Regions from separate parts of the Kitasatospora sp. NPDC059408 genome, predicted to be linked through region 3. Evidence: riboswitches for the same ligand, from Rfam matches in the RefSeq annotation. Region 3 holds a riboswitch; each other region holds the start of a gene.

Region 1 (7,416 bases), on a different contig from region 3:
GCCCGGTGATGCCGTGGTCGCTCTGGACTTCGACGGGACGCTCGCGCCGATCGTCGCGGATCCCTCGCGGGCTCGGGCGCATCCGGGGGTGGCGGGGGCGCTCCGCAGCGTGACTCCGTGCGTGCGTTCGGTGGTCGTCATCACCGGGAGGCCGGCTGCCCTCGCGGTCGAGTACGGGGGGTTGGCCGGGCTTCCCGGGGTCGTGGTGCTCGGGCACTACGGCGCCGAGCGCTGGGAAGCCGGTGAGCTCTCGGCGCCCGACGTGCATCCGGGGGTGGCCGCCGCGCGGGGGGCCCTGCCCGGGGTGCTGGCCGCCGTGGGGGCGCCCGAGGGGACGTGGGTCGAGGACAAGGGGCGCTCGCTGGCCGTCCACACGCGGCGTACGGAGGTGCCGGAGGAGGCGCTGGAGCTGCTGCGGGGGCCGGTCGCCGATCTGGCGGCGGAGCACGGGCTGGTGGTGGAGCCCGGGCGGCTGGTTCTGGAACTCCGGCCTCCAGGGGTGGACAAGGGGGCCGCGCTGACCGGTTTCCTGCGGGAGGTCGGGGCTCGGGCCGTGCTCTACGCGGGGGACGACCTGGGGGACGTCGCGGCTTTCGCCGCCGTCGAGAAGCTGCGCGGGGAGGGGCTCGCGGGTCTTCTGGTGTGCAGCGGCGCGGTGGGGGACGCGCCGGTGCGGGAGCTCGCCGACCGGGCTGACCTGGTGGTGCCCGGGCCGGCGGGCGTGGTGGAGCTGCTGGCGGATCTGGGCGAGGCGATCAGAGCGCGTTGAGCTGGTCCAGGAACCACTGCTGCGGCGGGAGCGCGGTGGCCGCCGCGGCCAGGCGCTTGGTGCGGTCGGCGCGCTCCTCGTCGGGCATGGTGAGGCCCGTGTGGAGGGCGTCGGCCGTCTCGATGACGTCGTACGGGTTCACGGAGATCGCGTCGTCGGCCAGTTCGCTGTGGGCGCCGGCCTCGCGGGACAGGACGAGCGCGCAGCCGCGGTCGGAGACCACCGGGACTTCCTTGGCCACCAGGTTCATGCCGTCCCGGATGGGGTTCACCAGGGCGACGTCGGCCAGCCGGTAGGCGGCGAGGGAGCGCGGGAAGTCGTCGTTGACGTGCAGGATCAGCGGCTGCCAGGTGGGGGTGGCGAATTCGGTGTTGATCGCTTCGGCGAGTTGCTCCACCCGGGCCGTGTAGTCGCGGTACTCGGCGAGGTCCGTGCGGGACGGGTAGGCGAAGGCGATGTGCACGACGCGGTCGTGCCACTCCGGGCGCGTGCGCAGGAGGTGGCGGTAGGCGAGCAGGCCCCGGACGATGTTCTTGCTGAGTTCGGTGCGGTCGACCCGGACGATCGTGCGCCGGTCGCCGACGGCCTCGCGCAGGGCGGCGAGGCGCTCGTCGACGTCCGGGCGGTGGGCGCGCTCGCGCAGGAAGTCGGCGTCGGCGCCCAGGGCGTGCACGCCGAGGCGGGTCGTGCGGCCGTCGTGGGTGATGGTGAGGGCGTCGTGGTCGACGGTCGCGTGCAGGATCTCCTCGCAGCACGCGGCGAAGGCCCTCGCCCAGCGTTCGGTGAGGAAGCCGGCCCGGTCGGCACCGAGGATGCCGGTGAGGACGGCCCTGGCCACGTCGTCCGGGAGGAGCCGGAAGTACTCGGGCGGGGCCCACGGGGTGTGGGAGAAGTGGCCGATGCGCAGGTCGGGGCGGGCCGCGCGGAGCAGGGCCGGGGTGAGGGACAGGTGGTAGTCCTGGACCAGGACGGCGGCGTTCGGGGCGGCCTCGGCCGCGAGGGCGTCCGAGAAGGCCCGGTTGTACGTCTCGTAGGCGGCCCACTCGGTGCGGAAGCCGGCGTCGAAGGCGGGGGCGGTGGGCGTGGCGTAGAGCAGGTGGCTGACGAACCAGAGGGTCGAGTTGGCGACGCCGTTGTAGGCGCGGGCGAAGGTCTCCGGGTCGATGTCCAGCATCCGGACGGCCTGTCCGCCGACGTCGTGGCCGGCCAGGTCGAGGCGGCCGCGGGGGGCTTCGCGGGCGGCCCGGCGGTCCGCGTCGCCCAGGGCGGCGCACACCCAGACGGCGTTCGGGTCGTCGATCGCGGAGAGGCCGGAGACCAGGCCTCCGCCACCGCGTTTGAGGGTCAGCGTGCCGTCGTCCGCGGTGCTGAAGGAGACCGGTCCGCGGTTGGACGCCACCAGCACGGTCGCGCTCGAACGTTTGGTCGATGAATCGGCCATGAGTCCTCTTCTGGGTCTACCCGTTCACCCTTCGGGGTGGAATCCGAGCGTACGGCGGAGCGGAGCGCGGCGCGGCCGTACCGTCGAAGACCTGCGACATGCAGCGGTCAGGGCTTGGCCGCCATGAGGCTCCGCAGGGGTCGAGTGGGAAGCCTCCTCGTCGAGAGGGGGAGGAGTCACGGTTGGTACGTTGCCGGTCGGCAGACGTCGCAAACCAATCGCCGGACAACCGGCGAGATCGCAGCGGCCGCACTGCTCGGGTCTGTCACCCGTCGGTGCGGCGCTTCGCGTACTCGGGGACGGTGTGCATCGGGGGGCGTTCCGTGGCCGTCACGGGGTGCGTGTGGGCGGTGAACGCGCGGGTCTCCGGGTCGCGGGTGAACTGGGTGAGCAGCGGGTGGACGAGGTCGGCCGAGGCCTTGAGACGGTGGGCGCGGTCGAGGCGTTCCAGCGCGGTCCGGTAGATGGTGGCGGCCATCCGGCCGAGGGCCTGGCCGTCCTGGTGGCGGTGGTGGCGGACGCCGACGTCGACCTGGGCCAGGGCGTCGAGGCCGACGAGTTCCAACGCGTCGACCAGGAGGCCGAGTTCGACGCCGTAGCCGGTGGGGAAGGGGAGCCGTTCGAGCAGTACGCGGCGGGCCGCGTACTCGCCGCCGAGCGGCTGGACGAAACCGGCGAGTTCCGGCCAGTGCAGGTTGAGGAGGGGGCGGGCGACCAGTTCGGTCACCCGGCCACCGCCGGCCGGGAAGACCGCGTCGGGGTCCCCGGCGGAGCCGCTGACTTCGAGCGGGCGGTCGTACATGGCCTTGACCAGCTGGATGTCCGGCTCGGTGAGCAGCGGGCCGACGGTGCCGGAGACGAAGGCGGGGTCGAACTCGCGCAGGTCGGCGTCGACGAAGCAGACGATGTCGCCGTGGGTGACCAGCAGCGAGCGCCACAGCACCTCGCCCTTGCCGGGCACGGCGGGCAGCCGGGGCAGGATCCCGTCGCGCGGCACGACCCGGGCGCCGGCCGCGGCGGCCACGGCGGCGGTGTCGTCGGCGGAGCCGGAGTCGACGACGACGAGCTCGTCGACGAGGGGGAGGCGCTCCATCAGCTCGCGCCGGATCGTGCGGACGATGTCGCCGACGGTGGCCGCCTCGTCGAGGGCGGGCAGGACGACGCTGACGGTGTGGCCGGTGCGGCGCTTGGCCGCCAGGAGGGTGTCGACCGGCCGGTCGGCCGCGCTCCACGAGCGGCGGCCCAGCCAGGAGGCCGCCTGCGGGAGGAGTGCGGGGGTCGGTTCGGCGGGCACGGGACTCTCCTCGGCGGATCGGGGTGGAACGGGCCATCTCGCGTGGCGGACGGTCCCTTTCGGGCTCGGCGCCTTCGGATACAGTCTTCGTACAGCGGTCGGACCTTCGCACGCCGGGGTCACCGCTGACGACAACTTCACATGCTCATCCAGAGGGACTGAGGGAACGGCCCGTTGACGTCCCGGCAACCTTCTCGCGCGGCTTTCACCAGGCCCCGGCGGGACAGGTGCCAATTCCGGCCCGTGGTGCGCCCGCACCACGGGGAAGATGAGGAGAGAGGCCTCCGCCATCATGGCTATCGACACAGTCGCACCCGCATCCGTGGATCTCGGCCCCGCCACCGCCCTGTCCTGTCGGGAGTGCGGCACCCGCTTCCCGCTCGGTCCGAGCTTCGCCTGTGTGGAGTGCTTCGGGCCGCTGGAGATCGCGTACGAGTTCGGGAGCGAGGCCGCCGAGGAGCTGCGCAAGCGCATCGAGGCCGGGCCCGCGTCGATCTGGCGCTACGCGCCGCTGCTGCCGGTGCCCGCGGACGTCGCTTCGAAGCCGAACCTGAATCCCGGCTGGACCCCGCTGGTCAAGGCGGACAACCTCGGTCGCGAGCTCGGGTTCACCGCGAACCTGTACGTGAAGGACGACTCGGGGAACCCGACGCACTCGTTCAAGGACCGCGTGGTGGCCTGCGCGATCGAGGCCGCGCGCGCCTTCGGCTACACCACGCTGTCCTGCTCGTCGACCGGCAACCTGGCCGGTGCGGTGGGTGCGGCGGCGGCCCGGGCCGGGTTCCGCTCGTGCGTGTTCATCCCGCACGACCTGGAGCAGGGCAAGGTCGTCATGGCCGGTGTGTACGGCGGCGAGCTGGTCGGCATCGAGGGCAACTACGACGACGTGAACCGCTTCTGCTCGGAGCTGATCGGCGACCCGGCCGGCGAGGGCTGGGGCTTCGTCAACGTCAACCTCCGCCCGTACTACGGCGAGGGCTCCAAGACGCTCGCGTACGAGATCTGCGAGCAGCTCGGCTGGCGGCTGCCGGAGCAGATCGTCATCCCGATCGCCTCGGGCTCGCAGCTCACGAAGATCGACAAGGGCCTGCAGGAGCTGATCAAGCTCGGGCTGGTCGAGGACCGGCCGTACCGGATCTTCGGCGCCCAGGCCGAGGGCTGCTCGCCGGTCTCCGCGGCGTTCAAGGCCGGCCGGGACGTGATCAAGCCGGTGAAGCCGGACACCATCGCCAAGTCGCTGGCGATCGGCAACCCGGCGGACGGCCCGTACGTGCTGGACATCGCGCGGCGCACCGGCGGAGCGGTCGAGGACGTCACCGACGCCGAGGTGGTGGCCGCCATCCGGCTGCTGGCCCGCACCGAGGGCATCTTCGCCGAGACCGCGGGCGGGGTGACCGTCGGCGTGCTCAAGAAGCTGGTCGAGACCGGGCAGCTGGATCCGGCCAAGGAGACCGTCGCGATCAACACCGGTGACGGCCTCAAGACCCTGGACGCCGTCGCCGATGCCGGGATGACCGCGGTCATCCGCCCGACGCTGGAGTCCTTCCGCACCGCCGGCCTCGCGTCCGCCTGATTCCCCCACGAGGAGAGCCACCCATGAGCGCCACCGTCCGCATCCCCACCATCCTGCGCACCTACACCGGCGGGTCCGCCGAGGTCACCGCCGACGGCGGGACCCTGGGCGACGTCATCGCCGACCTGGAGAAGAACCACGCGGGCATCTCCGCGCGCATCCTGGACGACACCGGCAAGCTGCGCCGTTTCGTGAACGTGTACGTGAACGACGACGACGTGCGATTCGCCGAGGGACTGGCGACCGAGATCAAGGACGGCGCCAGCGTCTCGATCATTCCGGCGGTGGCCGGCGGCTGCTGAGCCGCGCCCCGCTCCGACCGGCCGCCCGCGCGCACGGAATTCCGCATTCCGTGCGCGGGGGCGGCCGCTCGCATTTCGGCGGGAATATTTCCCGGTCGAGTGGGAGTAGAGTGTCGCTCGGCCGGGAACAGGGGTCCCCCTCACCCTCCCCGTGCGAACCGCCGCTCCGCCGTCCGTCCGTTGAGACCGCCCGGGGACCGGGTCCGGGAAACATGTCACGCGGATGTCAGAATTCTCCAGGGGATTTGTGTAATCCGTCCGCTATGTCCGGCGTGAATTGCGGAGTTCCTTCCGATTCGGCCCGTCCTGTCCCTTGATGCGGACCCGGAATTCACCGCGGAGGGCCCTGTTGCAGAGGGCGTCGATCCGGATACATTCAGCCGCGGTCGACGCAATCACCCGCTCACGGATGTCGTTCGGGGCGGTTGATCGCGGCGTGCACGGCTGCGCCCAGGGGGGGTTCCCCGGGCCGGCCTTCACAACCAACCCGGGCCCGCGACCTGCGGGACCGTGAAGGGCCAGCACAGCACTAGGGGAGTTCGGAATGGCTCAGGGCACCGTCAAGTGGTTCAACGCGGAGAAGGGCTACGGCTTCATCGCGGTCGACGGTGGTGCGGACGTCTTCGTCCACTACAGCGCGATCCAGATGGACGGCTACCGCACCCTCGAGGAGGGCCAGCGGGTCGAGTTCGAGATCTCCCAGGGACAGAAGGGCCCGCAGGCGGACATGGTCCGCGCGGTCTGACCCCTTCCGGCTCCAGGAGCTCGGCGCGGCCCACGGCTGGTGACCACTCGCTTCTCGACGGGCCCGCGCGACACGCGTCGTGCGGGCCCGTCGGCGTTCCCGCGGCGGCTCCCGGCTTGGCGATTGGGCTTGCACTCGACCACCCGGAGTGCTAATCATTGGCGTTAGCACTCACAGCTTGAGAGTGACAGCGGACCGGGTCGGTGAGGCCCTGGGAGCGGTAGGGGAATAGACCCCCGCACACCTTGGCCGTCCGTCGCGGGCACCCCTTGGTCCGAGCAGTCGACCGTGTCCCGGAGGACCACTTCAGATGGCCAAGATCATCGCCTTTGATGAGGAAGCTCGCCGCGGCCTTGAGCGTGGCATGAACCAGCTCGCCGACGCAGTGAAGGTCACGCTCGGCCCCAAGGGTCGCAACGTCGTGCTGGAGAAGAAGTGGGGCGCCCCCACGATCACCAACGACGGTGTCTCCATCGCCAAGGAGATCGAGCTCGAGGACCCGTACGAGAAGATCGGCGCGGAGCTCGTCAAGGAGGTCGCCAAGAAGACGGACGACGTCGCGGGTGACGGCACCACCACCGCCACCGTGCTCGCCCAGGCCCTGGTTCGCGAGGGTCTGCGCAACGTCGCCGCCGGCGCCAACCCGATGGCCCTGAAGCGCGGCATCGAGAAGGCCGTCGCCGCCGTCTCGGACCAGCTCCTGGCCCAGGCCACCGACGTGGAGACCAAGGAGCAGATCGCCTCCACCGCCTCCATCTCGGCCGCCGACACCCAGATCGGCGAGCTCATCGCCGAGGCCATGGACAAGGTCGGCAAGGAAGGCGTCATCACCGTCGAGGAGAGCAACACCTTCGGTCTTGAGCTCGAGCTCACCGAGGGCATGCGCTTCGACAAGGGCTACATCTCCGCCTACTTCGCCACCGACCTGGAGCGGATGGAGGCGACGTTCGAGGACCCGTACATCCTCATCGCCAACTCCAAGATCGGCGGCATCAAGGACCTGCTCCCGCTGCTGGAGAAGGTCATGCAGAGCGGCAAGCCGCTCGTCATCATCGCCGAGGACGTCGAGGGCGAGGCCCTCTCGACCCTGATCGTCAACAAGATCAAGGGCGTCTTCAAGTCCGTCGCCGTCAAGGCCCCGGGCTTCGGCGACCGCCGCAAGGCCATGCTCCAGGACATCGCCACCCTCACCGGCGGCACCGTGATCTCCGAGGAGGTCGGCCTGAAGCTGGAGAACGCCGGTCTGGACCTCCTGGGCGGCGCCCGCAAGGTCGTCATCACCAAGGACGAGA
Region 2 (7,416 bases), on a different contig from region 3:
CCGATCGGGAGGCGACAGTGACGGGTGTGACCAGCGCCGATCTCCTCGTGGACGCGTTCGGCCGGATCCGGGAGGAGGTCGCCGGCGTCGTCGACGGCCTCTCCCCCGAGCAGCTCGCGTTCCGGGTGCGGGATCCGGCCAACTCGATCGCCTGGCTGGTCTGGCACCTCACCAGGATCCAGGACGACCACGTCGCCGACGCGGCCGACCGCGAGCAGGTGTGGACCGCGGACGGCTGGGCGGAGCGCTTCGCCCTCCCGTTCGCCGCGGCGGCCACCGGCTACGGGCACCGGCCCGCCCAGGTCGCCGAGGTCACCGCCACCGCCGAGCTGCTGCTGGGCTACCACGAGGCCGTCCACGCCCGGACGGTCGACTTCGTGCGCAGGCTCAACGGCCCGTCCCTCGCGCGCGTCGTCGACGAGTCGTGGAACCCTCCGGTCACCCTGGGGGTGCGACTGGTCAGCGTGATCTCCGACGACCTCCAGCACGTCGGCCAGGCGACCTACGTACGCGGGCTCCTGGGCGGGGGCTGACCGCCCGGAAGAAGGGCACGGTCGGACCGAATCGGGCGGGATGGGACGATACGTGCCATGTCACGCACGTCTCCCCCGGTCCGGGGCACCGCCGCCCCGCCCGACCCGCTCCGCCGCCTCCTGCTCGAACTGGGCGACGCCCTCCTGGGCGGTGGTCTGCCCGTCCACGACGTCGAGGAGGAACTCCACGGCCTGGGGCGGGCGCTGGGGGCGCCCGGGGTGCAGGTCGCCGCCCTGACCAACGGGCTGTTCGTCTCCCTGGGCCCGGACGACGCCACCGCGTTCCGGCCCGTCGGCGCCGCACTGCGCTTCGAGCAGACGGCCGACGTCCTCCACCTGGTGCACCGGCTGCGCGCCGGCGGGCTCGACGGGCCGCGGGCGCTCGCCGAGCTGGACGCGATCCGCCGGGCGCCGGCCCGCTGGCCGACGTGGGTGGCGGACCTCGGGGCGCTGCCGGTCGGGGTCGGGGTCTGCATGTTCCTGCAGCCGGCCGCCGCGAACGTGCTGGCGGCCGGGGCCGGCTCGCTGGTCGTCGCGGGACTGACCGTGCTCGCCCGGCGCCTGCCCTCCCTGCGGCCGCTGCTGCCCGTCACGGCCGGGTTCCTCGTCGCGCTGCTCGTCCTGGCGCTCGCGCAGGCCTCGCTGCTGGACGGCCCGCTGCGGACGATCGTCGCCACGCTGGCGATCCTGCTGCCGGGCGGGCTGCTGGTCACCGGCCTGTCGGAGATCGCCGCGGGCTCGGCCAGCGCCGGGACGGCCCGGCTGGTGTCCGGCGCGGTGCAGCTCGCGCTGTTCCTCGCCGGGGTGGCCGCCGCCACCACCGCGATCGGCATGCCCGCCTCGGCGCTGGCCAACGTGCAGGTGGCCAAGCCGAGTTGGTGGGTGATCGGGCTCGGCCTCGCGATCGCCGTCGCGGGCGTCGTGATCAACGTGAACACCCCGCCGAGCGCCGTTCCGTGGATCGTCGCGGTGATCGCGGTGAGCGTCACCGTCCAGGTCGTCATCGGCTCGGAGCACGGCGCGGCGATCGGCGGCCTGGCCGGGGCGGTCTCCGCCGCGGTCGCCGCCACCCTCGTGCACTGGCTGCCGGGCGGCCCGCTCTGGCAGGTGCTCTACCTGCCGGCGTTCTGGATCGTCGTGCCGGGCTCCTTCGGCCTGCTGAACACCGCCCAGATCGAGGTGGGCAACGGGGCCCAGTCGGTGCTGGCGGCCGTCTCGGCGGTCTTCGGGGTGTCGATCGGCACCCTGATCGGCTCGGTGATCAGCCGCATTCCCCGTCCGGCGCTCCTCACGCCGGCGCCTCGGACCTGAGCCGACGCCCCGGGCCTGGGGCCTCGGGCCTGAGCCGACGCCTCAGGCCCGGGGCCGGGGCCGGGCCGGTCACGGGTGGCGCAGCGCCTCGGTGAGGTGGTTCGCCGCCTCGATGACGGCCTGGGACAGGCGCGCGCCCGGATGCCGGGTGAGCCGTTCGATCGGGCCGGAGACGGTGACCGCGGCCACCACCCGGTTGGACGGCCCGCGCACCGGCGCCGACACGGACGCGACCCCGAGCTCGCGCTCGCCGATGGACTGCGCCCAGCCCCGCCGCCGTACGCCGCTGAGGGCCGTGGCCGTGAAGCGCGCCCCCTGGAGCCCCCGGTGGAGGCGCTCCGGCTCCTCCCAGGCGAGCAGGATCTGGGCGGCGGCGCCGACCTTCATCGGGAGCGTGACCCCCACCGGCACCGTGTCGCGCAGACCGGAGAGCCGCTCCGCGACGGCCACGCAGATCCGGACCTCGCCCTGACGGCGGTACAGCTGGGCGCTCTCGCCGGTGACGTCGCGCAGGTGCACGAGCACCGACCCGGCGGCGGCCAGCAGCCGGTCCTCCCCCGCCGCCGCCGACAGCTCGGCGAGCCGGGGGCCGAGGACGAACCGGCCCTGGAGGTCCCTGGTGACCAGCCGGTGGTGTTCCAGCGCGACGGCCAGCCGGTGGGCGGTGGGGCGTGCCAGGCCGGTGGCGGCGGCGAGTCCGGCCAGGGTGACGGGCCCGGACTCCAGGGTGGCGAGGATCGCGGTGGCCTTGTCGAGCACGCCGACGCCGCTCGTGAGCTCCATGGATGGGTACTCCAGTCTCGAATCCGCGGCCGACGGGTGGGTTCGGCACGCGGGGGCTCCCCGCGGGGAGCGCGGGGGTGGTCAGCGAGAACGGGCCGGAGAAGTCGGCCGGATGCCTGCGCCGGGCACGAGACGGGTACGCGGAAGGGCCGGGGCGGGAAGCGCCCGGGCGAAGGACAGCACAGAGAGCACCGTGTCTCCTCATCTTTCCCGCGCCACGTTGGCGACAGGCCGGAGTTGGCACTGATCCCGGACGGCACGGCGCGTACTTCGGACGCCGGGTCGAACGGGGAGTTGCCGGGGCTTCGTAGGGCCGGTCCCTCCACCCCTCTGGATGATTCGCGAGGAACGATACAAGACTCCCCGCCCCGCCCGCCAAACTCCCCCCTCCTCCTTCGTGGGAGCACGGCTCCCGCCGGGCCCGGTCGGCGGGGCTCTGGCATGATCGCCAGCCATGACCGACCTCGCGTTCGACGCCCTGCTCTGCGACCTGGACGGCGTCATCCGCTTCTACGACGGCGACGAGGTGACGCGGCTCGAACGGGCCACCGGCCTCGCCCCGGGCACGACGACGGAGATCGCCTTCGCCCCCGAGCGCGACCTCCCGCTGCTGCTCGGGCGGATCACCCGCGCGCAGTGGGCCGCGTCCATCGCCGAGGCCCTGGCCACCCACGTCCCCGCCCCGCAGGCCGCCGACCTCCACCGGCTCGTGGCGCCCGTCCTGGGCGAGGGTGGCACGGCCGCCCCGTAGAGCGTCCGCCTGACCGTCCGTCACATTCTGTTCTACTCAAGGAAGATCACCGAAACCTCCGTTCCGAATCGGGGCGCTCGCGTCGCGGATCCGGACATCTGTCACGGTTTCGAAGCGGCAGTGCCACGACTTCGCATATCCCTCACCGAGCCGCGACCGGAGCTCTACCGTTTTACCGACGGTCCCCTTCTCGACCGTCCCCGAGCGGAGGGCGAGCACATGAACGGTCGCCAGGGTCCGGTCGTGCGGTCGGGGGTGGTCGCCGTGGCGCTGTGCGCCGCCGCGGCCTGCTCCTCCGGCACGAGCCAGGCCCACGACGGCGTGCAGGACCTCGTGACCGGTACCGGGTTCGACACCGGGCAGCAGCGGATCACCGGGGCCTCGACCACGTTCCCGGTCGGCCAGACCGCCTACGTGGCCTTCATCACCGACGCGGGCGGCGCGGGCGGGACGGTACAACTCGACCTGGTCCGCGGCGGGCAGTCCGAACCCGAGGCACGCAGCCTGCCGGTCACGGTCGCCCAGGGCCGGCACGTCTACACCAAGCAGATCGACCTCGCCATCGCGGGGAGCGTCCAGGTCCAGGCGCTCTACAACGGCGTGGTGGTCAAGTCCCTCTCCCTGAAGGTCGGGTGAGGACCATGACGATCCGACCGGCGCGCAGCGCGGCGCCGCTCCTCGTGACCGTCGCGCTCCTCACCTCCCTCGTCGGCTGCGGCAGCTCCGGCCACGCGGCCGCCCCTCCGCCGAAGTGCGACACCTCCTACGTCTACACGAACGTCAAGGACGGCGGCACGGCGCTGGAGGTCGTCGACGCCCAGATGTCGCAGAACCAGACCGGCTCGACGGAGACCTGGTCGGTGAGCACCACCCGCGAACAGACCCTCTCCATCCAGGAGTCGGAGAGCACGACGGTCAAGGCCCACGTCGCCGTGGCGGGCACCGCGCTCGTCACCGGCGCCTCGGCCTTCGTCCCCGCGGCCGAGGGCCAGGCGAACGCCGTCTTCGACTACGAGCACCGGACCGACTCGTCCGTCTCCCGCACGTCGTCCAAGTCCACCAACACCAAGGTCGCCATCCAGGTGCCGCCCGGCACCACCGCCTACGCCCTGTACGGGGTCGTCATGAAGTGGACGACGGGCACCGTGCGGACCGACGCCTGCGGCGGAAGCACCGGCGGCGGCGAGACGAAGACCTTCATCCTGCCCGAGGCCTACACGTGGTGCAGCTGGTTCGTCGGGCCCGATTCCTTCACCGACGGCAACCAGAGCCCGTGCGAAGTGGTGCCCGGGCAAGGACCGCAGAGCCTCAACTGAACACCACCAGAGAAGGGTTCGGACCCGTGCAGCCCGTCAAGATCAGCGTCCAGTCCGGAGCGCTCGCCGCCATCGGCGTGATCGCGTTCATCGACAGCTTCCTCCCGTGGTACACCGTCTCCGAGAAGTCGGGCGCCACGGGCCTCCTCACCCAGTACGCGGCGAGCGGCAACGCCTGGGACGTGGGCGCCGGCGCCTGGATCCCGATGGTCGCCCTCGTGGCCGTCGGTATCATGGCCGCCCTCCCCGCCATCGGCCGCGGTCTGCCCGCCCGCCAGGGCCACGCCACCAATCTCGTGCTCGCGCTGATCGCCACCGTGATCGTCCTGCTGCGCTGGCTCACCTACCCGTCGATCCCCGTCGGCCAGTCCGCCTTCATCGACGCCGGCGCCGACGTCGGCACCTACCTCGGCGTCCTCCTCGGCCTCGCCGCCACCGGCGCCGCCTACCTCGGCTTCACCGCCAACGGGGGCACCCTGGACAGCTTCACCAAGATCTTCCGCACCCCGCCCGCATAGGCGGTCCTCTCGCAGGCAGGCCGGGGAGTCCTCGACTCCCCGGCCTTTGCGCACACCCGGGTCAGGCCGCGATCGCGCGGGCCGCCCGTCGGGTCTTGATGTCGCGGTAGCAGTACGCCGCGATGGTCAGGACGAACACGGTGAAGTAGGGCCACGTCTCCGAGAGGGCCAGGTGGCGGCCCCAGGTCTGGCTCACGAACACTGCGATCTGTCCGATGACGCCTGCCGCGGCCACGCGCCCCGTCACACGTGTCAGACCGGTGGAGCGCGCTTTGAGTACTGCCGTGTAAATCCAGGTGATCAGAACGGACGAAAGCCCGATTCCCATCCTGAAGGCCGTGAAGAGCAAGAACACCCACAGGCACACCGAGAGGAGTGCCTGCCCCAGGATGATCGACCACGCCGCGACGTCATAGCGGTCCAGCGCCCGCGTCGATCCGGTGTCCGGCCGTGGACGGGGGCTGCTCTCTCTGCGGGTGGGGGCCGGAGGCGGGAGCGGGGCCGTCGCTGCCGTGGAGGGGCGTCGGTCGGTCCGTCCTCCTGAGGGTGCGGGGCTTCCGGCAGGTTCGGAGGTGTCGTCGACGTGCCGTAGCGCCAGGGAGACCTCGGCGGCACTCGCGTACCGCCGGTCGGGGTCCTTCTCCAGCAGCCTCAGCACGAGGTCGTCCCACGCCGAGGGAACCCCCGTGGACACCGAGCTGGGTGCGGGCGGCTCCTGGGTGAGGTGTGCCGTGAGGTGTCCCATGGCGTCGGGGGCCTGGAAGGGGAGGCGGCCGGTGATCATCTCGAAGAGGAGGCAGCCGAGGGCGTACAGGTCGCTGCGCGGTTCCGGGTAGCCGCGTGCCTGCTCGGGCGCCATGTAGGGGGGTGTGCCCACGATGAACCCGGTCCGGGTGAGCCGGTCCCCGGTCGCGTAGGGGTCGGCCGCCCTCGCGATGCCGAAGTCGAGGACCTTCACCGTGCCCGACGGCGTGATGAGGACGTTGGACGGCTTGATGTCCCGGTGCGTGACTCCGGCCGCGTGCGCCGCGGCGAGCGCGTCCGAGATCAGTGCGCCCCATCGGGCCGCGTCGGCGAGGGCGACGGCGCCTCGGCGCAGCATCGTGTCCAGGCCCTCGCCCCGCACCAGCTCCATCACCAGGAACGGGGCCCGTTCGCTCCCCTCGCCGGTCTCGCCGAGGTCGTGGATGGTCACGATGTTCGGGTCCTGCAGTCGGGCGGTGATGCGTGCCTCGCGCAGGAATCGGGCGCGGGCCTCGTCCCCGCGGCTTCCGTCACCCGCGAGCAGGGAGATCACCTTGACCGCGACGCTGCGGCCCAGCGTCTCGTCCAGCGCCTCCCACACCTGCCCCATGCCGCCCTCGCCGAGCTGCCGCACCAGCCGGTAGCGGCCCCCCAGGAGCTGGTCCCGCATCATCATGCCCCGCCCGCTTCGTCCGCCTCGTCGTCGAGGACCGTCCGGCCCTCCGCCGACTCGCCCACGCTCCCCGGCTGCCGGCCCTTGGCCCTCTCGGCCTTTTGGCCCCTGGCCCTGCATCATGCCGTACACGCCGGATTGACGCGGGCGAACGGCCGAAGATCGACCGCTTGGGGGTGAGTGATCGTCACCGGAGGGGTGGGCAGCCTCCGGCGGATCCGCCGCGCGGCGGGAGGTGCCTTTCCGCCTATGGCGTGCCGACGGTCCGGTGGACACGTGGCGGGTGGTCTCCGGTCGAAGGGCGGCACAGGCGGCGTTCCAGGTCGGCGAGGTGCCAGGCCGGTCTCGACCGCAGGCGGGACGCGACGGCCGACACCGCTCCGGGGGCGTACCCGCAGGCCCGGAGGATCCGCCCGGCGGCCTCGGGCTCGGCGGCGACCCGGCCGGTGCCCACCACTCTGGTCAGGAGCAGCAGCGCCTCCTCCTCGGTGAAGGCGCCCAGTCGGTGCGGTTCGGCGTTCTCCAGGCCGGTCATGGTGTGCCGGCCGGTGATCAGCACCAGGCACGTCGGGGAGGCCGGCAGGAGCGCGCGGACCTGGCCGGTGGTGGCGGCGTCGTCCAGCACGACGACGGCCCGCTTGCCGTGCATCCGCTCGCGGAACAGGGCGGCGCGCTCGGCCGGTCCGGTCGGGACGTGCTTCGCGGGGACCTCCAACTGCCGCAGGAACATGCCGAGTACGGCGTCCGGATCGGCCGGTGGGTGCTCGGGGTCGCTGCCGCGCAGGTT
Region 3 (7,416 bases):
TTCGGGTGAGAAATCCGGAAAATAGGTTTGACGCCAGACCCTAGTGAACATCCAGGCATTGCGCCACTCCCCCAAAGGCGTGAACTCCGAGCCCCCACGCCGCTTCACCGAATCCGCACATCACCGCAAACCGGACGCTGAGCGGCCGTCATCCCCATCGGCACGGAATCAGGGCCGCGCCAGCCGGTTCAGCAGCAGAACCGAGGCGACCGGGCGCGCGCCGGCCTTCCGCACGCCCTCCGCGACCTCCCGGTCGGCGGAGACCACCACGACCGGACGGCCCTGCGGCTCGGCCCGCACCAGGCGTCTGATCAGCTCGTCCGCCGTCTCGCCGGTCCGGCTGAAGCGCACCCGGACCCCGCGCGGCGGCGCCATGATCACCGGCACGTCCAGGTCCTGCCCGTCGAACACGCACGTGACCTCCGCCTGCGTGCGCTGGGCCAGCATCGCCAGCCCGCCCAGCAGCCGCAGCCGCTGCTGCTCCAGCGGCAGCGTCGGATAGCCGGTCTTCGTCACGTTGTAGCCGTCCACCACCAGGTGCACCTGCGGGATCGCCAGCAGCTGGTCCAGCAGGGCCGGATCGTCTTCCGCGAGCCCGCGCCGGGCCACGTCGTGCGGCGAGGCCGAACCCGGCACCACCGCCTCCACCAGGTCCGCCGGACGGATCTGCGACACCGGCAGCGCCAGCTCGCGCTGCAGCCCCTGCGCCGACTGCAGCACGGTGTCCAGCAGCAGCCGCAGCCGCATGTCCTCCACGCTGCGCCCCTCGCGGGCCGAACGGCGGCCCTGCTCGGCGGCGGTCTCCAGCTCGCCGACGCGGTGCCGCAGCCGCCGGGCCTCGCTCTCGGCCGCACTGCGCTCGGTCGCCGCCTGCGCGCGCAGCGCCTCCAGCTCGCCGGCCAGCCGACGGGTCTCGGCCTGCGCCCGGCGGGTGTCGCTCTCCAGCGAACGCACCTTCTTGCGCAGCGAGTCGGCCTCCCGCCGGACGTCCTCGGACTCGGCCCGCTGCCGGTCCAGGTCCGCGCGCGCCCCGGCCCGCACCTCGGCCAGCTCGGCCTGCAGCTTCTCCACCAGCCGGGCCGCCTCCGCGGCCGCGCCCTCGGCGCCGGCCCGCTCGGCCTCCTCGCCGGCCTCGGCGACCAGCCGGCTCCAGCCCGCCGACCGCACCAGGTAGGCGGCGGCCGCGACGTCCATCGGATCGGCGGCGCCGGGGACGCTGCCCGACTCCAGCGCCTTCACCAGGTCCGGCTGGCCCAGCCGCAGCCGCTCCGCTATCCGCAGCCGGAAGGCCGGCTCCGACTCCAGCGCCGCCGCGATCGCCGTGGCCGCGTACTTGGCCCGCCGGGCCGGGGTGAACTTGGCGTACTGACGCAGGCTCTGCGGCAGCTCACCGGGCGGCAGTCCGCCGAGCGCGTCCGCGGCCAGGCCGACCACGCGCCGGCGCACGCCCTCCGGCAGCGGCCGGTCGAGCTTCTCGGCGGGACGGCCGGCTCCCGGGTCCGCGGCGGTTCCGGACGCGGCGGCACCGTCGGCGGCCCCCGCCGTCCCGGCGGCCGGCTCCGCAGCGGGCTGCCCCTGCGGTCCGGCGGGCTCCCTCGCTGCGTCCACCACGTCCTCGGCTCCGATCCTGGTCCAACGGGTGCGGCCCCGCGGCCGCCGTCCCTGTCGTCACGCTCCGTGCGTTCTGTCTGTATTGTCCCGTGCGGCGGACGGCCGTGCCGTGCACCGTCCACCGCACCGGCGGGGCATCAACCCTGCTCGGCCTCGACCGCCGCGTCGTCCGCGCCCGGGCGGGCGACCAGCTCGACCTGGTCCACCGCGTTGCACCAGCGGCAGCGCACCGTCTCGACCGTCTCGCTCAGGACTTCGGTCTCCTCGACCTTGGACTCGCCGGCCAGGTCGAAGTGCAGGAACTCGGTGACCCGCGCGGAGCGGGTCACGTCGAAGCGGGTGAGGTTGCCGCACAGGGTGCAGCGCCAACGCGTCTCGGCGGTCAGAGCGGGGACGGTCATCGGGGGTCCTCTCGGGTGGTCCCTGGGTGGGCTAGGCGCTCCCCCCGGAGCCCCGGCATCGGCGGCGGGAGGCGGGAATGCCCGCCCCAAGCCTATTGCCTGGGGCAACCATCACGGCCACCGGTTCGGGCGATCGGGACGGCTAGTCCACCTGCCGTACAGCGCGGTGTCACGGAGGGCCCGCGGAGGGATGCTTGGCCGCATGGCGCTCGCGGCCCCCGGCCACACCGACGCGCGGGACCGCGGCCCCGCGGTGCCCGCCCCGGCGGTCACCTACGCCCTGATCGCGCTCAACACCCTGGTCTTCCTGTTCGGGCCGGCCGCCGGACTCAACCCCCTCTACGGCACCGGGCAGGCCCGGCTCTGCGCCGAGCAGCGGTACGAACAGCGCTGGGGCGCCGTCCCCGCCGAACTGCTGGCCGGGCGCCCGCTGACGGCCGAACAGCTCGCCGAGGCCCCGGACCCGGTCCCCGGCTGCCCGGCCGCCCCCACGCCGGGCAAGCGCCCGGCCGTCTCCGTCCTCACCGGCCTCTTCCTGCACGCCGGCTGGCTGCACCTGGCCGGCAACCTCCTCTTCCTCCACGTCTTCGGCCCCACCGTCGAACGGCGGGTCGGCCGGGCCCGCTTCCTCCTCTTCTACCTGGCCGCCGGGAGCCTCGCGACGTACGGCTTCGCCCTCGCCGAGGCGCACTCGGCGGACTCCACCCGCGTCCTGATCGGAGCCTCCGGCGCGATCTCCGCCGTCCTGGGCGCCTACCTGCGCTTCCACCCGCGCTCCCGGGTGACGACGCTCGTCCCGCTGCTGCTCTTCCTGCCGCTGCGGTTCCCGGCCTGGCTGGTGCTGGGCCTCTGGTTCGCCCTGCAGTGGTGGTCGGTGCACTCGGCCGGGCCCGGGGTCGCCTACCTGGTCCACGTGATCGGCTTCTGCGCCGGCTTCCTCTACGCCTGCACCGTCGTCGGTCACCCCCCGAGACGACCCGGCTGAGGCCCGATACGCTGGCGCCACCCCACGAAGGAGCCGGAACAGTGATCACCGCCATCGTCCTGATCAAGACCAGTGTCGACCGCATCCCGGAGATCGCCGAGGCCATCGCCGCCATCGAGGGCGTCAGCGAGGTGTACTCGGTGACCGGCGGCTACGACCTGGTCGCGATGGTGCGGGTGCGCAAGCACGACGACCTGGCCGACGTCATCCCGGGCCGGCTGAACAAGGTCCCGGGCGTCGCCCACACCGAAACCCAGATCGCCTTCCGCACCTACTCCCAGCACGACCTGGAGGCCGCGTTCGCGCTCGGCCTGGACGAGTAGTCCTCAGTCCTCACGGCGAGTGTCGGCGACGCAACGGCCGCCCTCGTTCCGGTAGTTCCACGCCGCGCCGTCCGTGACCAGCTCGCGGACGGCGGTCAGGAAGCGGTCGACGTGCTCGTCCGGGGTCCCGGCGCCGAAGCTGACCCGGATGGCGTTCAGGCTGCGCTCGCCCGGCAGCGACGGCTCCGGCGCGCCGCACTCGGACGGCGCCACGTCCTCGTCGCCGAGCAGCGTGCGCACCAGCGGGTGCGCGCAGAACAGCCCGTCGCGCACGCCGATGCCGTACTCGGCGGAGAGCGCGGCCGAGAAGTGCGAGCTGTTCCAGCCCCGGACGACGAAGGACAGCACGCCCACCCGCGCCGAGTCGGAGCCGAACAGGCTCAGCACCTTGACCTGCGGGATCGCCGCCAGCCCGGCCGTGAGCCGGGCGATCAGCGCCTGCTCGCGGGCCTCCAGCGCGTCGAAGCCGGCCTCGCTCAGCGCCCGGCAGGCGGACGCGATGGCGTAGGCGCCGATGACGTTCGGCGAGCCGGCCTCGTGCCGGGCCGGGCCGGTGTGCCACTGGACGGCCACCGAGCCGTCGGCCTCCCGGGCCACCGTCCGGGTCGCGCCGCCGCCGGCCAGGTACGGCTCGGCCGCGTCCAGCCAGTCCGCCCGGCCGGCCAGCACCCCGGCGCCGAACGGCGCGTAGATCTTGTGGCCGGAGAAGGCGATCCAGTCGACGTCCAGCTCGGCCACCGAGACCCGGTGGTGCGGGGCGAGCTGCGCGGCGTCCAGCACCACCCGGGCGCCGTGCCGGTGCGCGGTCGCGGTGAGCTCGGCGACCGGCCACAGCTCGCCGGTGACGTTCGAGGCGCCGGTGACGCACAGCAGCTTCGGGCCCTCGGGCGCCCCGGCGAGCGCGGCGTCCAGCGCGGCGACGGCCTCGGCGTGCGAGCGGGGAGCGCGCAGGTAGGCGACGTCGAGCCCGGCGTGGGCCCAGGGCAGCAGCGAGGCGTGGTGCTCGGTCTCGAACGCGAACACCCGGGTGCCGGCCGGCAGCGCGGCGGCGAGCAGGTTGAGCGAGTCGGTGGTGGCCCGGGTGAAGACCACCTGGTCGCCCTCGCGCAGGCCGAGGAACTCGCCGACGGTCCGGCGGCTCTGCTCGAACAGGTCGGTGGACAGCTGCGAGAGGTACCCCGCGCCGCGGTGCACGCTGCCGTAGTAGGGGGCGTACGCGGCGACGTCGTCCCACACCCGCTGCAGCGCCGGAGAGCTGGCCGCGTAGTCGAGCGGCGCGTAGCCGACCTTCTCGCCGTTGACGAGCGGCACCTGGACGTCGTGGCCGAGGACGGCGAGGGGGGCGTTCGAAAGGGGGCGGGCGGAGCTCGTCGCAAGAAGGGCGGTGGTGGGCGACGGCTGGGCGGCGAGAGACATGAGGATGCACTCCTTCGGAGGTCGAGGGACCCCGGGAGTGCTAGTCGTCGGGCGTCCGCGCTTGCCTCGCGGACGGTTCGCCGCGTGGCCCGGTCCTCACCCAGGGCACCCCGCCACGGACGGAGGGTTGCCGGACAGCAAGCTGGGGCTTGTCGCTGTCACTCATGACCTGGACAGGACTCTAGGTCGCGTCCGCCCGGTGGTCAAACAGGCATCCACCATCCGGACAGCCGAAGGGGCCCGCGGCGACGAACTGCCACGGGCCCCTCAACTCGCTTGTCAGTCCCGGCCGGTGGCCTCCGACCAGCGCCGCAGCAGCTCCTGCGCCGCGCCCGAGTCCACGGCCGCCGCGGCCCGCTCCATGCCGGCCGCCAGTTGCTCGGCGAGCGGCGCGTCCGTCAGGTCCAGCGCCACCAGCGCCGCCGCCGTGTTGAGCAGGACGGCGTCCCGCACCGGCCCGCGCTCCCCGGCCAGCAGCCGGCGCGCGACCTCGGCGTTGTAGGAGGCGTCCGCCCCGCGGAGCGCCTCGATGCCGACGAGCTCGATGCCGACGTCCCGCGGGTCGAAGGCGGTCTCGGTGACGATGCCGTCCCGCACGATCCACACCTGCGACGTCGTGGTGACGGTCAGCTCGTCCAGGCCGTCGTCGCCGCGGAAGACCAGCGCCGTGGAGCCGCGCCGGGCGAGGACGCCCGCGATCAGCCCGGCGAGCCGGGTGTCGAAGCAGCCGACGGCGTGCGCGGTGACCTTCGCCGGGTTGGTCAGCGGGCCGAGGATGTTGAACGCGGTCGGCACCCCGAGGTCGCGCCGGGCGGTGGCGGCGTGCCGCATCGACGGGTGGAACTTCGCCGCGAAGCAGAAGGTGAGCCCGACCTCCTCGGCCACCTCGGCGACCCGCCGGGCCGACAGGTCCAGGGCGATGCCGAGCTTCTCCAGCACGTCCGACGACCCGCTCGCCGAGGAGGACGCCCGGTTGCCGTGCTTGACCACCTTGGCACCGGCGGCCGCCGCGACGATCGCGGACATCGTGGAGATGTTGACGGTCTTGGCGCGGTCGCCGCCGGTGCCGACGATGTCCACCGCCGGGCCCGGGATGTCCAGCGGCTCGGCGTGCGCGTACATCGCGTCCACCAGGCCGCTGATCTCGTCGACCGTCTCGCCCTTGGCCCGCAGCGCCACCATGAACCCGGCGACCTGGACGGGGGACGCCTCGCCGCTCATGATCCGGTCCATCGCCCACGCGGTGGCCGAGCGGTCGAGGTCCTCCCCCTTCAACAGCGCCGCCAGGAGGTCCGGCCAGGTGCGGACCACCTGCGCGGGGTCGGTACCACCGTTCGCAGGGTTCACGTTCACCATGGCTGACTCCAGCTGTTGTCGGTTCCCCCAGGGGGGACGTCCGTACGGATGGAGTCAGCCTATCGAGCGGCGGGGTACCTCCGGCCCTGTCTTCTCTAGTACTGAGACGGCGCCGCTCAGCGCGTCGCGGGGGCCCGCTTGGCCAGGCGCGCCCGCAGCAGCGTGGCCACCGCCCCGGCCAGCGCGACCGGGTCGACCGGGCGCGAGATCGCCGCGTCGGCCCGGCTCCAGGCGGCCAGCCAGGAGTCCTGCGGCCGGCCGATCAGCACCAGCACCGGCGGGCAGCCGTAGATCTCGTCCTTGAGCTGGCGCCCGAGTCCGAGCCCGCCGGCCGGCACCGCCTCGCCGTCCAGGATGCAGAGGTCGACGCCGCCCTTCTCCAGCGCCCGCAGCACCGCGGGGGTGGTCGCGCACTCCAGGTAGGACAGCTCCGGCAGATCCTCGGCGGGCCGGCGGCCGAGCGCCGTCAGCACCTGCTCGCGGGTGTTGCGGTCGTCGCTGTAGACGAGGACGGTGAGCGTCTCATCGGTCGTGTACGCCATTGACCCTGCTCCCTCAAGTGTGATCCGGACCACGTTCGCCTGACCCGGATGCTACTCCGGATCACCCCCGGCCGAGCCCTCCCCCGCGCGCGTTCCTCCTCAAGGCGCCGCGCCCGGGGCTCACCCGCCCGGAGGACGCCCCGTCACCCGGGCACGCGCAGTCCACCCGGACGGCCGACAGCCGGGCCCGCTCCCCTACCTCCGGGCACTGCGCCGACCGTGCATCGACACGCTGGGCAACGGGGTCCAAGGGCCCTCCGAGGAACCGTCAGAAAAGGGACACGCCGCTGCTCAGGTACCGTCCGGGCACCTGGGTGCCCCCCAAGCGGGCATACCGCACGCACCGGACACTCCGAGGGAGACCCCCCGGCGTGAAGACGGAATAAGGGACCGACATAATGTCCGTCGTGGCGACAGCAACAGCAGTAGAAACCGGGCACGCGCACGGATCGGTCAACCGGCCGAACATGGTCAGCGTCGGAACGATCGTCTGGCTCAGTTCCGAGTTGATGTTCTTCGCGGCCCTCTTCGCGATGTACTTCACGCTCCGCTCCGTCAAGGGGCCGGAGTTCTGGACCGAGAAGGCGCACGCCCTCAACGTGCCCTTCTCCTCGGTCAACACCACGATCCTGGTGCTCTCCTCGCTGACCTGCCAGCTCGGCGTGTTCGCCGCCGAGCGCGGGGACGTGAAGAAGCTCCGCTCGTGGTTCGTCATCACCTTCGTGATGGGCGCGATCTTCATCGGCGGTCAGATCTTCGAGTACACCGAGCTGGTCAAGAAG

Evidence for each region. A riboswitch is a leader RNA that binds a small molecule or an ion and turns the genes downstream of it on or off. The one in region 3 is predicted to bind S-adenosylmethionine.
Region 1: it holds a riboswitch for S-adenosylmethionine, as region 3 does, so the genes downstream of both, thrC (threonine synthase) here and ACFXDE_RS25010 (aminotransferase class V-fold PLP-dependent enzyme) in region 3, are expected to answer to the same signal.
Region 2: it holds a riboswitch for S-adenosylmethionine, as region 3 does, so the genes downstream of both, ACFXDE_RS13290 (IclR family transcriptional regulator) here and ACFXDE_RS25010 (aminotransferase class V-fold PLP-dependent enzyme) in region 3, are expected to answer to the same signal.

Annotation. Positions count from the first base shown of each region.
Region 1 is NZ_JBHYWI010000127.1:12,625-20,040, reverse strand. Features, by position in the region: gene otsB (trehalose-phosphatase) at 1-769, shown strand, start outside; gene ACFXDE_RS41540 (trehalose-6-phosphate synthase) at 756-2,210, opposite strand; gene ACFXDE_RS41535 (glucosyl-3-phosphoglycerate synthase) at 2,476-3,504, opposite strand; SAM riboswitch class I at 3,647-3,779, shown strand; gene thrC (threonine synthase) at 3,797-5,077, shown strand; gene ACFXDE_RS41525 (ubiquitin-like small modifier protein 1) at 5,101-5,379, shown strand; gene ACFXDE_RS41520 (cold-shock protein) at 5,924-6,124, shown strand; gene groL (chaperonin GroEL) at 6,435-7,416, shown strand, end outside.
Region 2 is NZ_JBHYWI010000016.1:18,609-26,024, forward strand. Features, by position in the region: gene ACFXDE_RS13280 (DUF664 domain-containing protein) at 27-533, shown strand; gene ACFXDE_RS13285 (threonine/serine exporter family protein) at 591-1,844, shown strand; gene ACFXDE_RS13290 (IclR family transcriptional regulator) at 1,914-2,627, opposite strand; SAM riboswitch class I at 2,826-2,968, opposite strand; gene ACFXDE_RS13295 (hypothetical protein) at 3,082-3,378, shown strand; gene ACFXDE_RS13300 (hypothetical protein) at 3,598-4,014, shown strand; gene ACFXDE_RS13305 (hypothetical protein) at 4,020-4,694, shown strand; gene ACFXDE_RS13310 (hypothetical protein) at 4,721-5,212, shown strand; gene ACFXDE_RS13315 (serine/threonine-protein kinase) at 5,274-6,632, opposite strand; gene ACFXDE_RS13320 (NB-ARC domain-containing protein) at 6,877-7,416, opposite strand, start outside.
Region 3 is NZ_JBHYWI010000039.1:71,269-78,684, reverse strand. Features, by position in the region: gene ACFXDE_RS25030 (NYN domain-containing protein) at 169-1,608, opposite strand; gene ACFXDE_RS25025 (hypothetical protein) at 1,749-2,012, opposite strand; gene ACFXDE_RS25020 (rhomboid family intramembrane serine protease) at 2,215-2,997, shown strand; gene ACFXDE_RS25015 (Lrp/AsnC ligand binding domain-containing protein) at 3,039-3,320, shown strand; gene ACFXDE_RS25010 (aminotransferase class V-fold PLP-dependent enzyme) at 3,324-4,736, opposite strand; SAM riboswitch class IV at 4,789-4,906, opposite strand; gene trpD (anthranilate phosphoribosyltransferase) at 5,016-6,092, opposite strand; gene ACFXDE_RS25000 (hypothetical protein) at 6,209-6,634, opposite strand; gene ACFXDE_RS24995 (heme-copper oxidase subunit III) at 7,033-7,416, shown strand, end outside.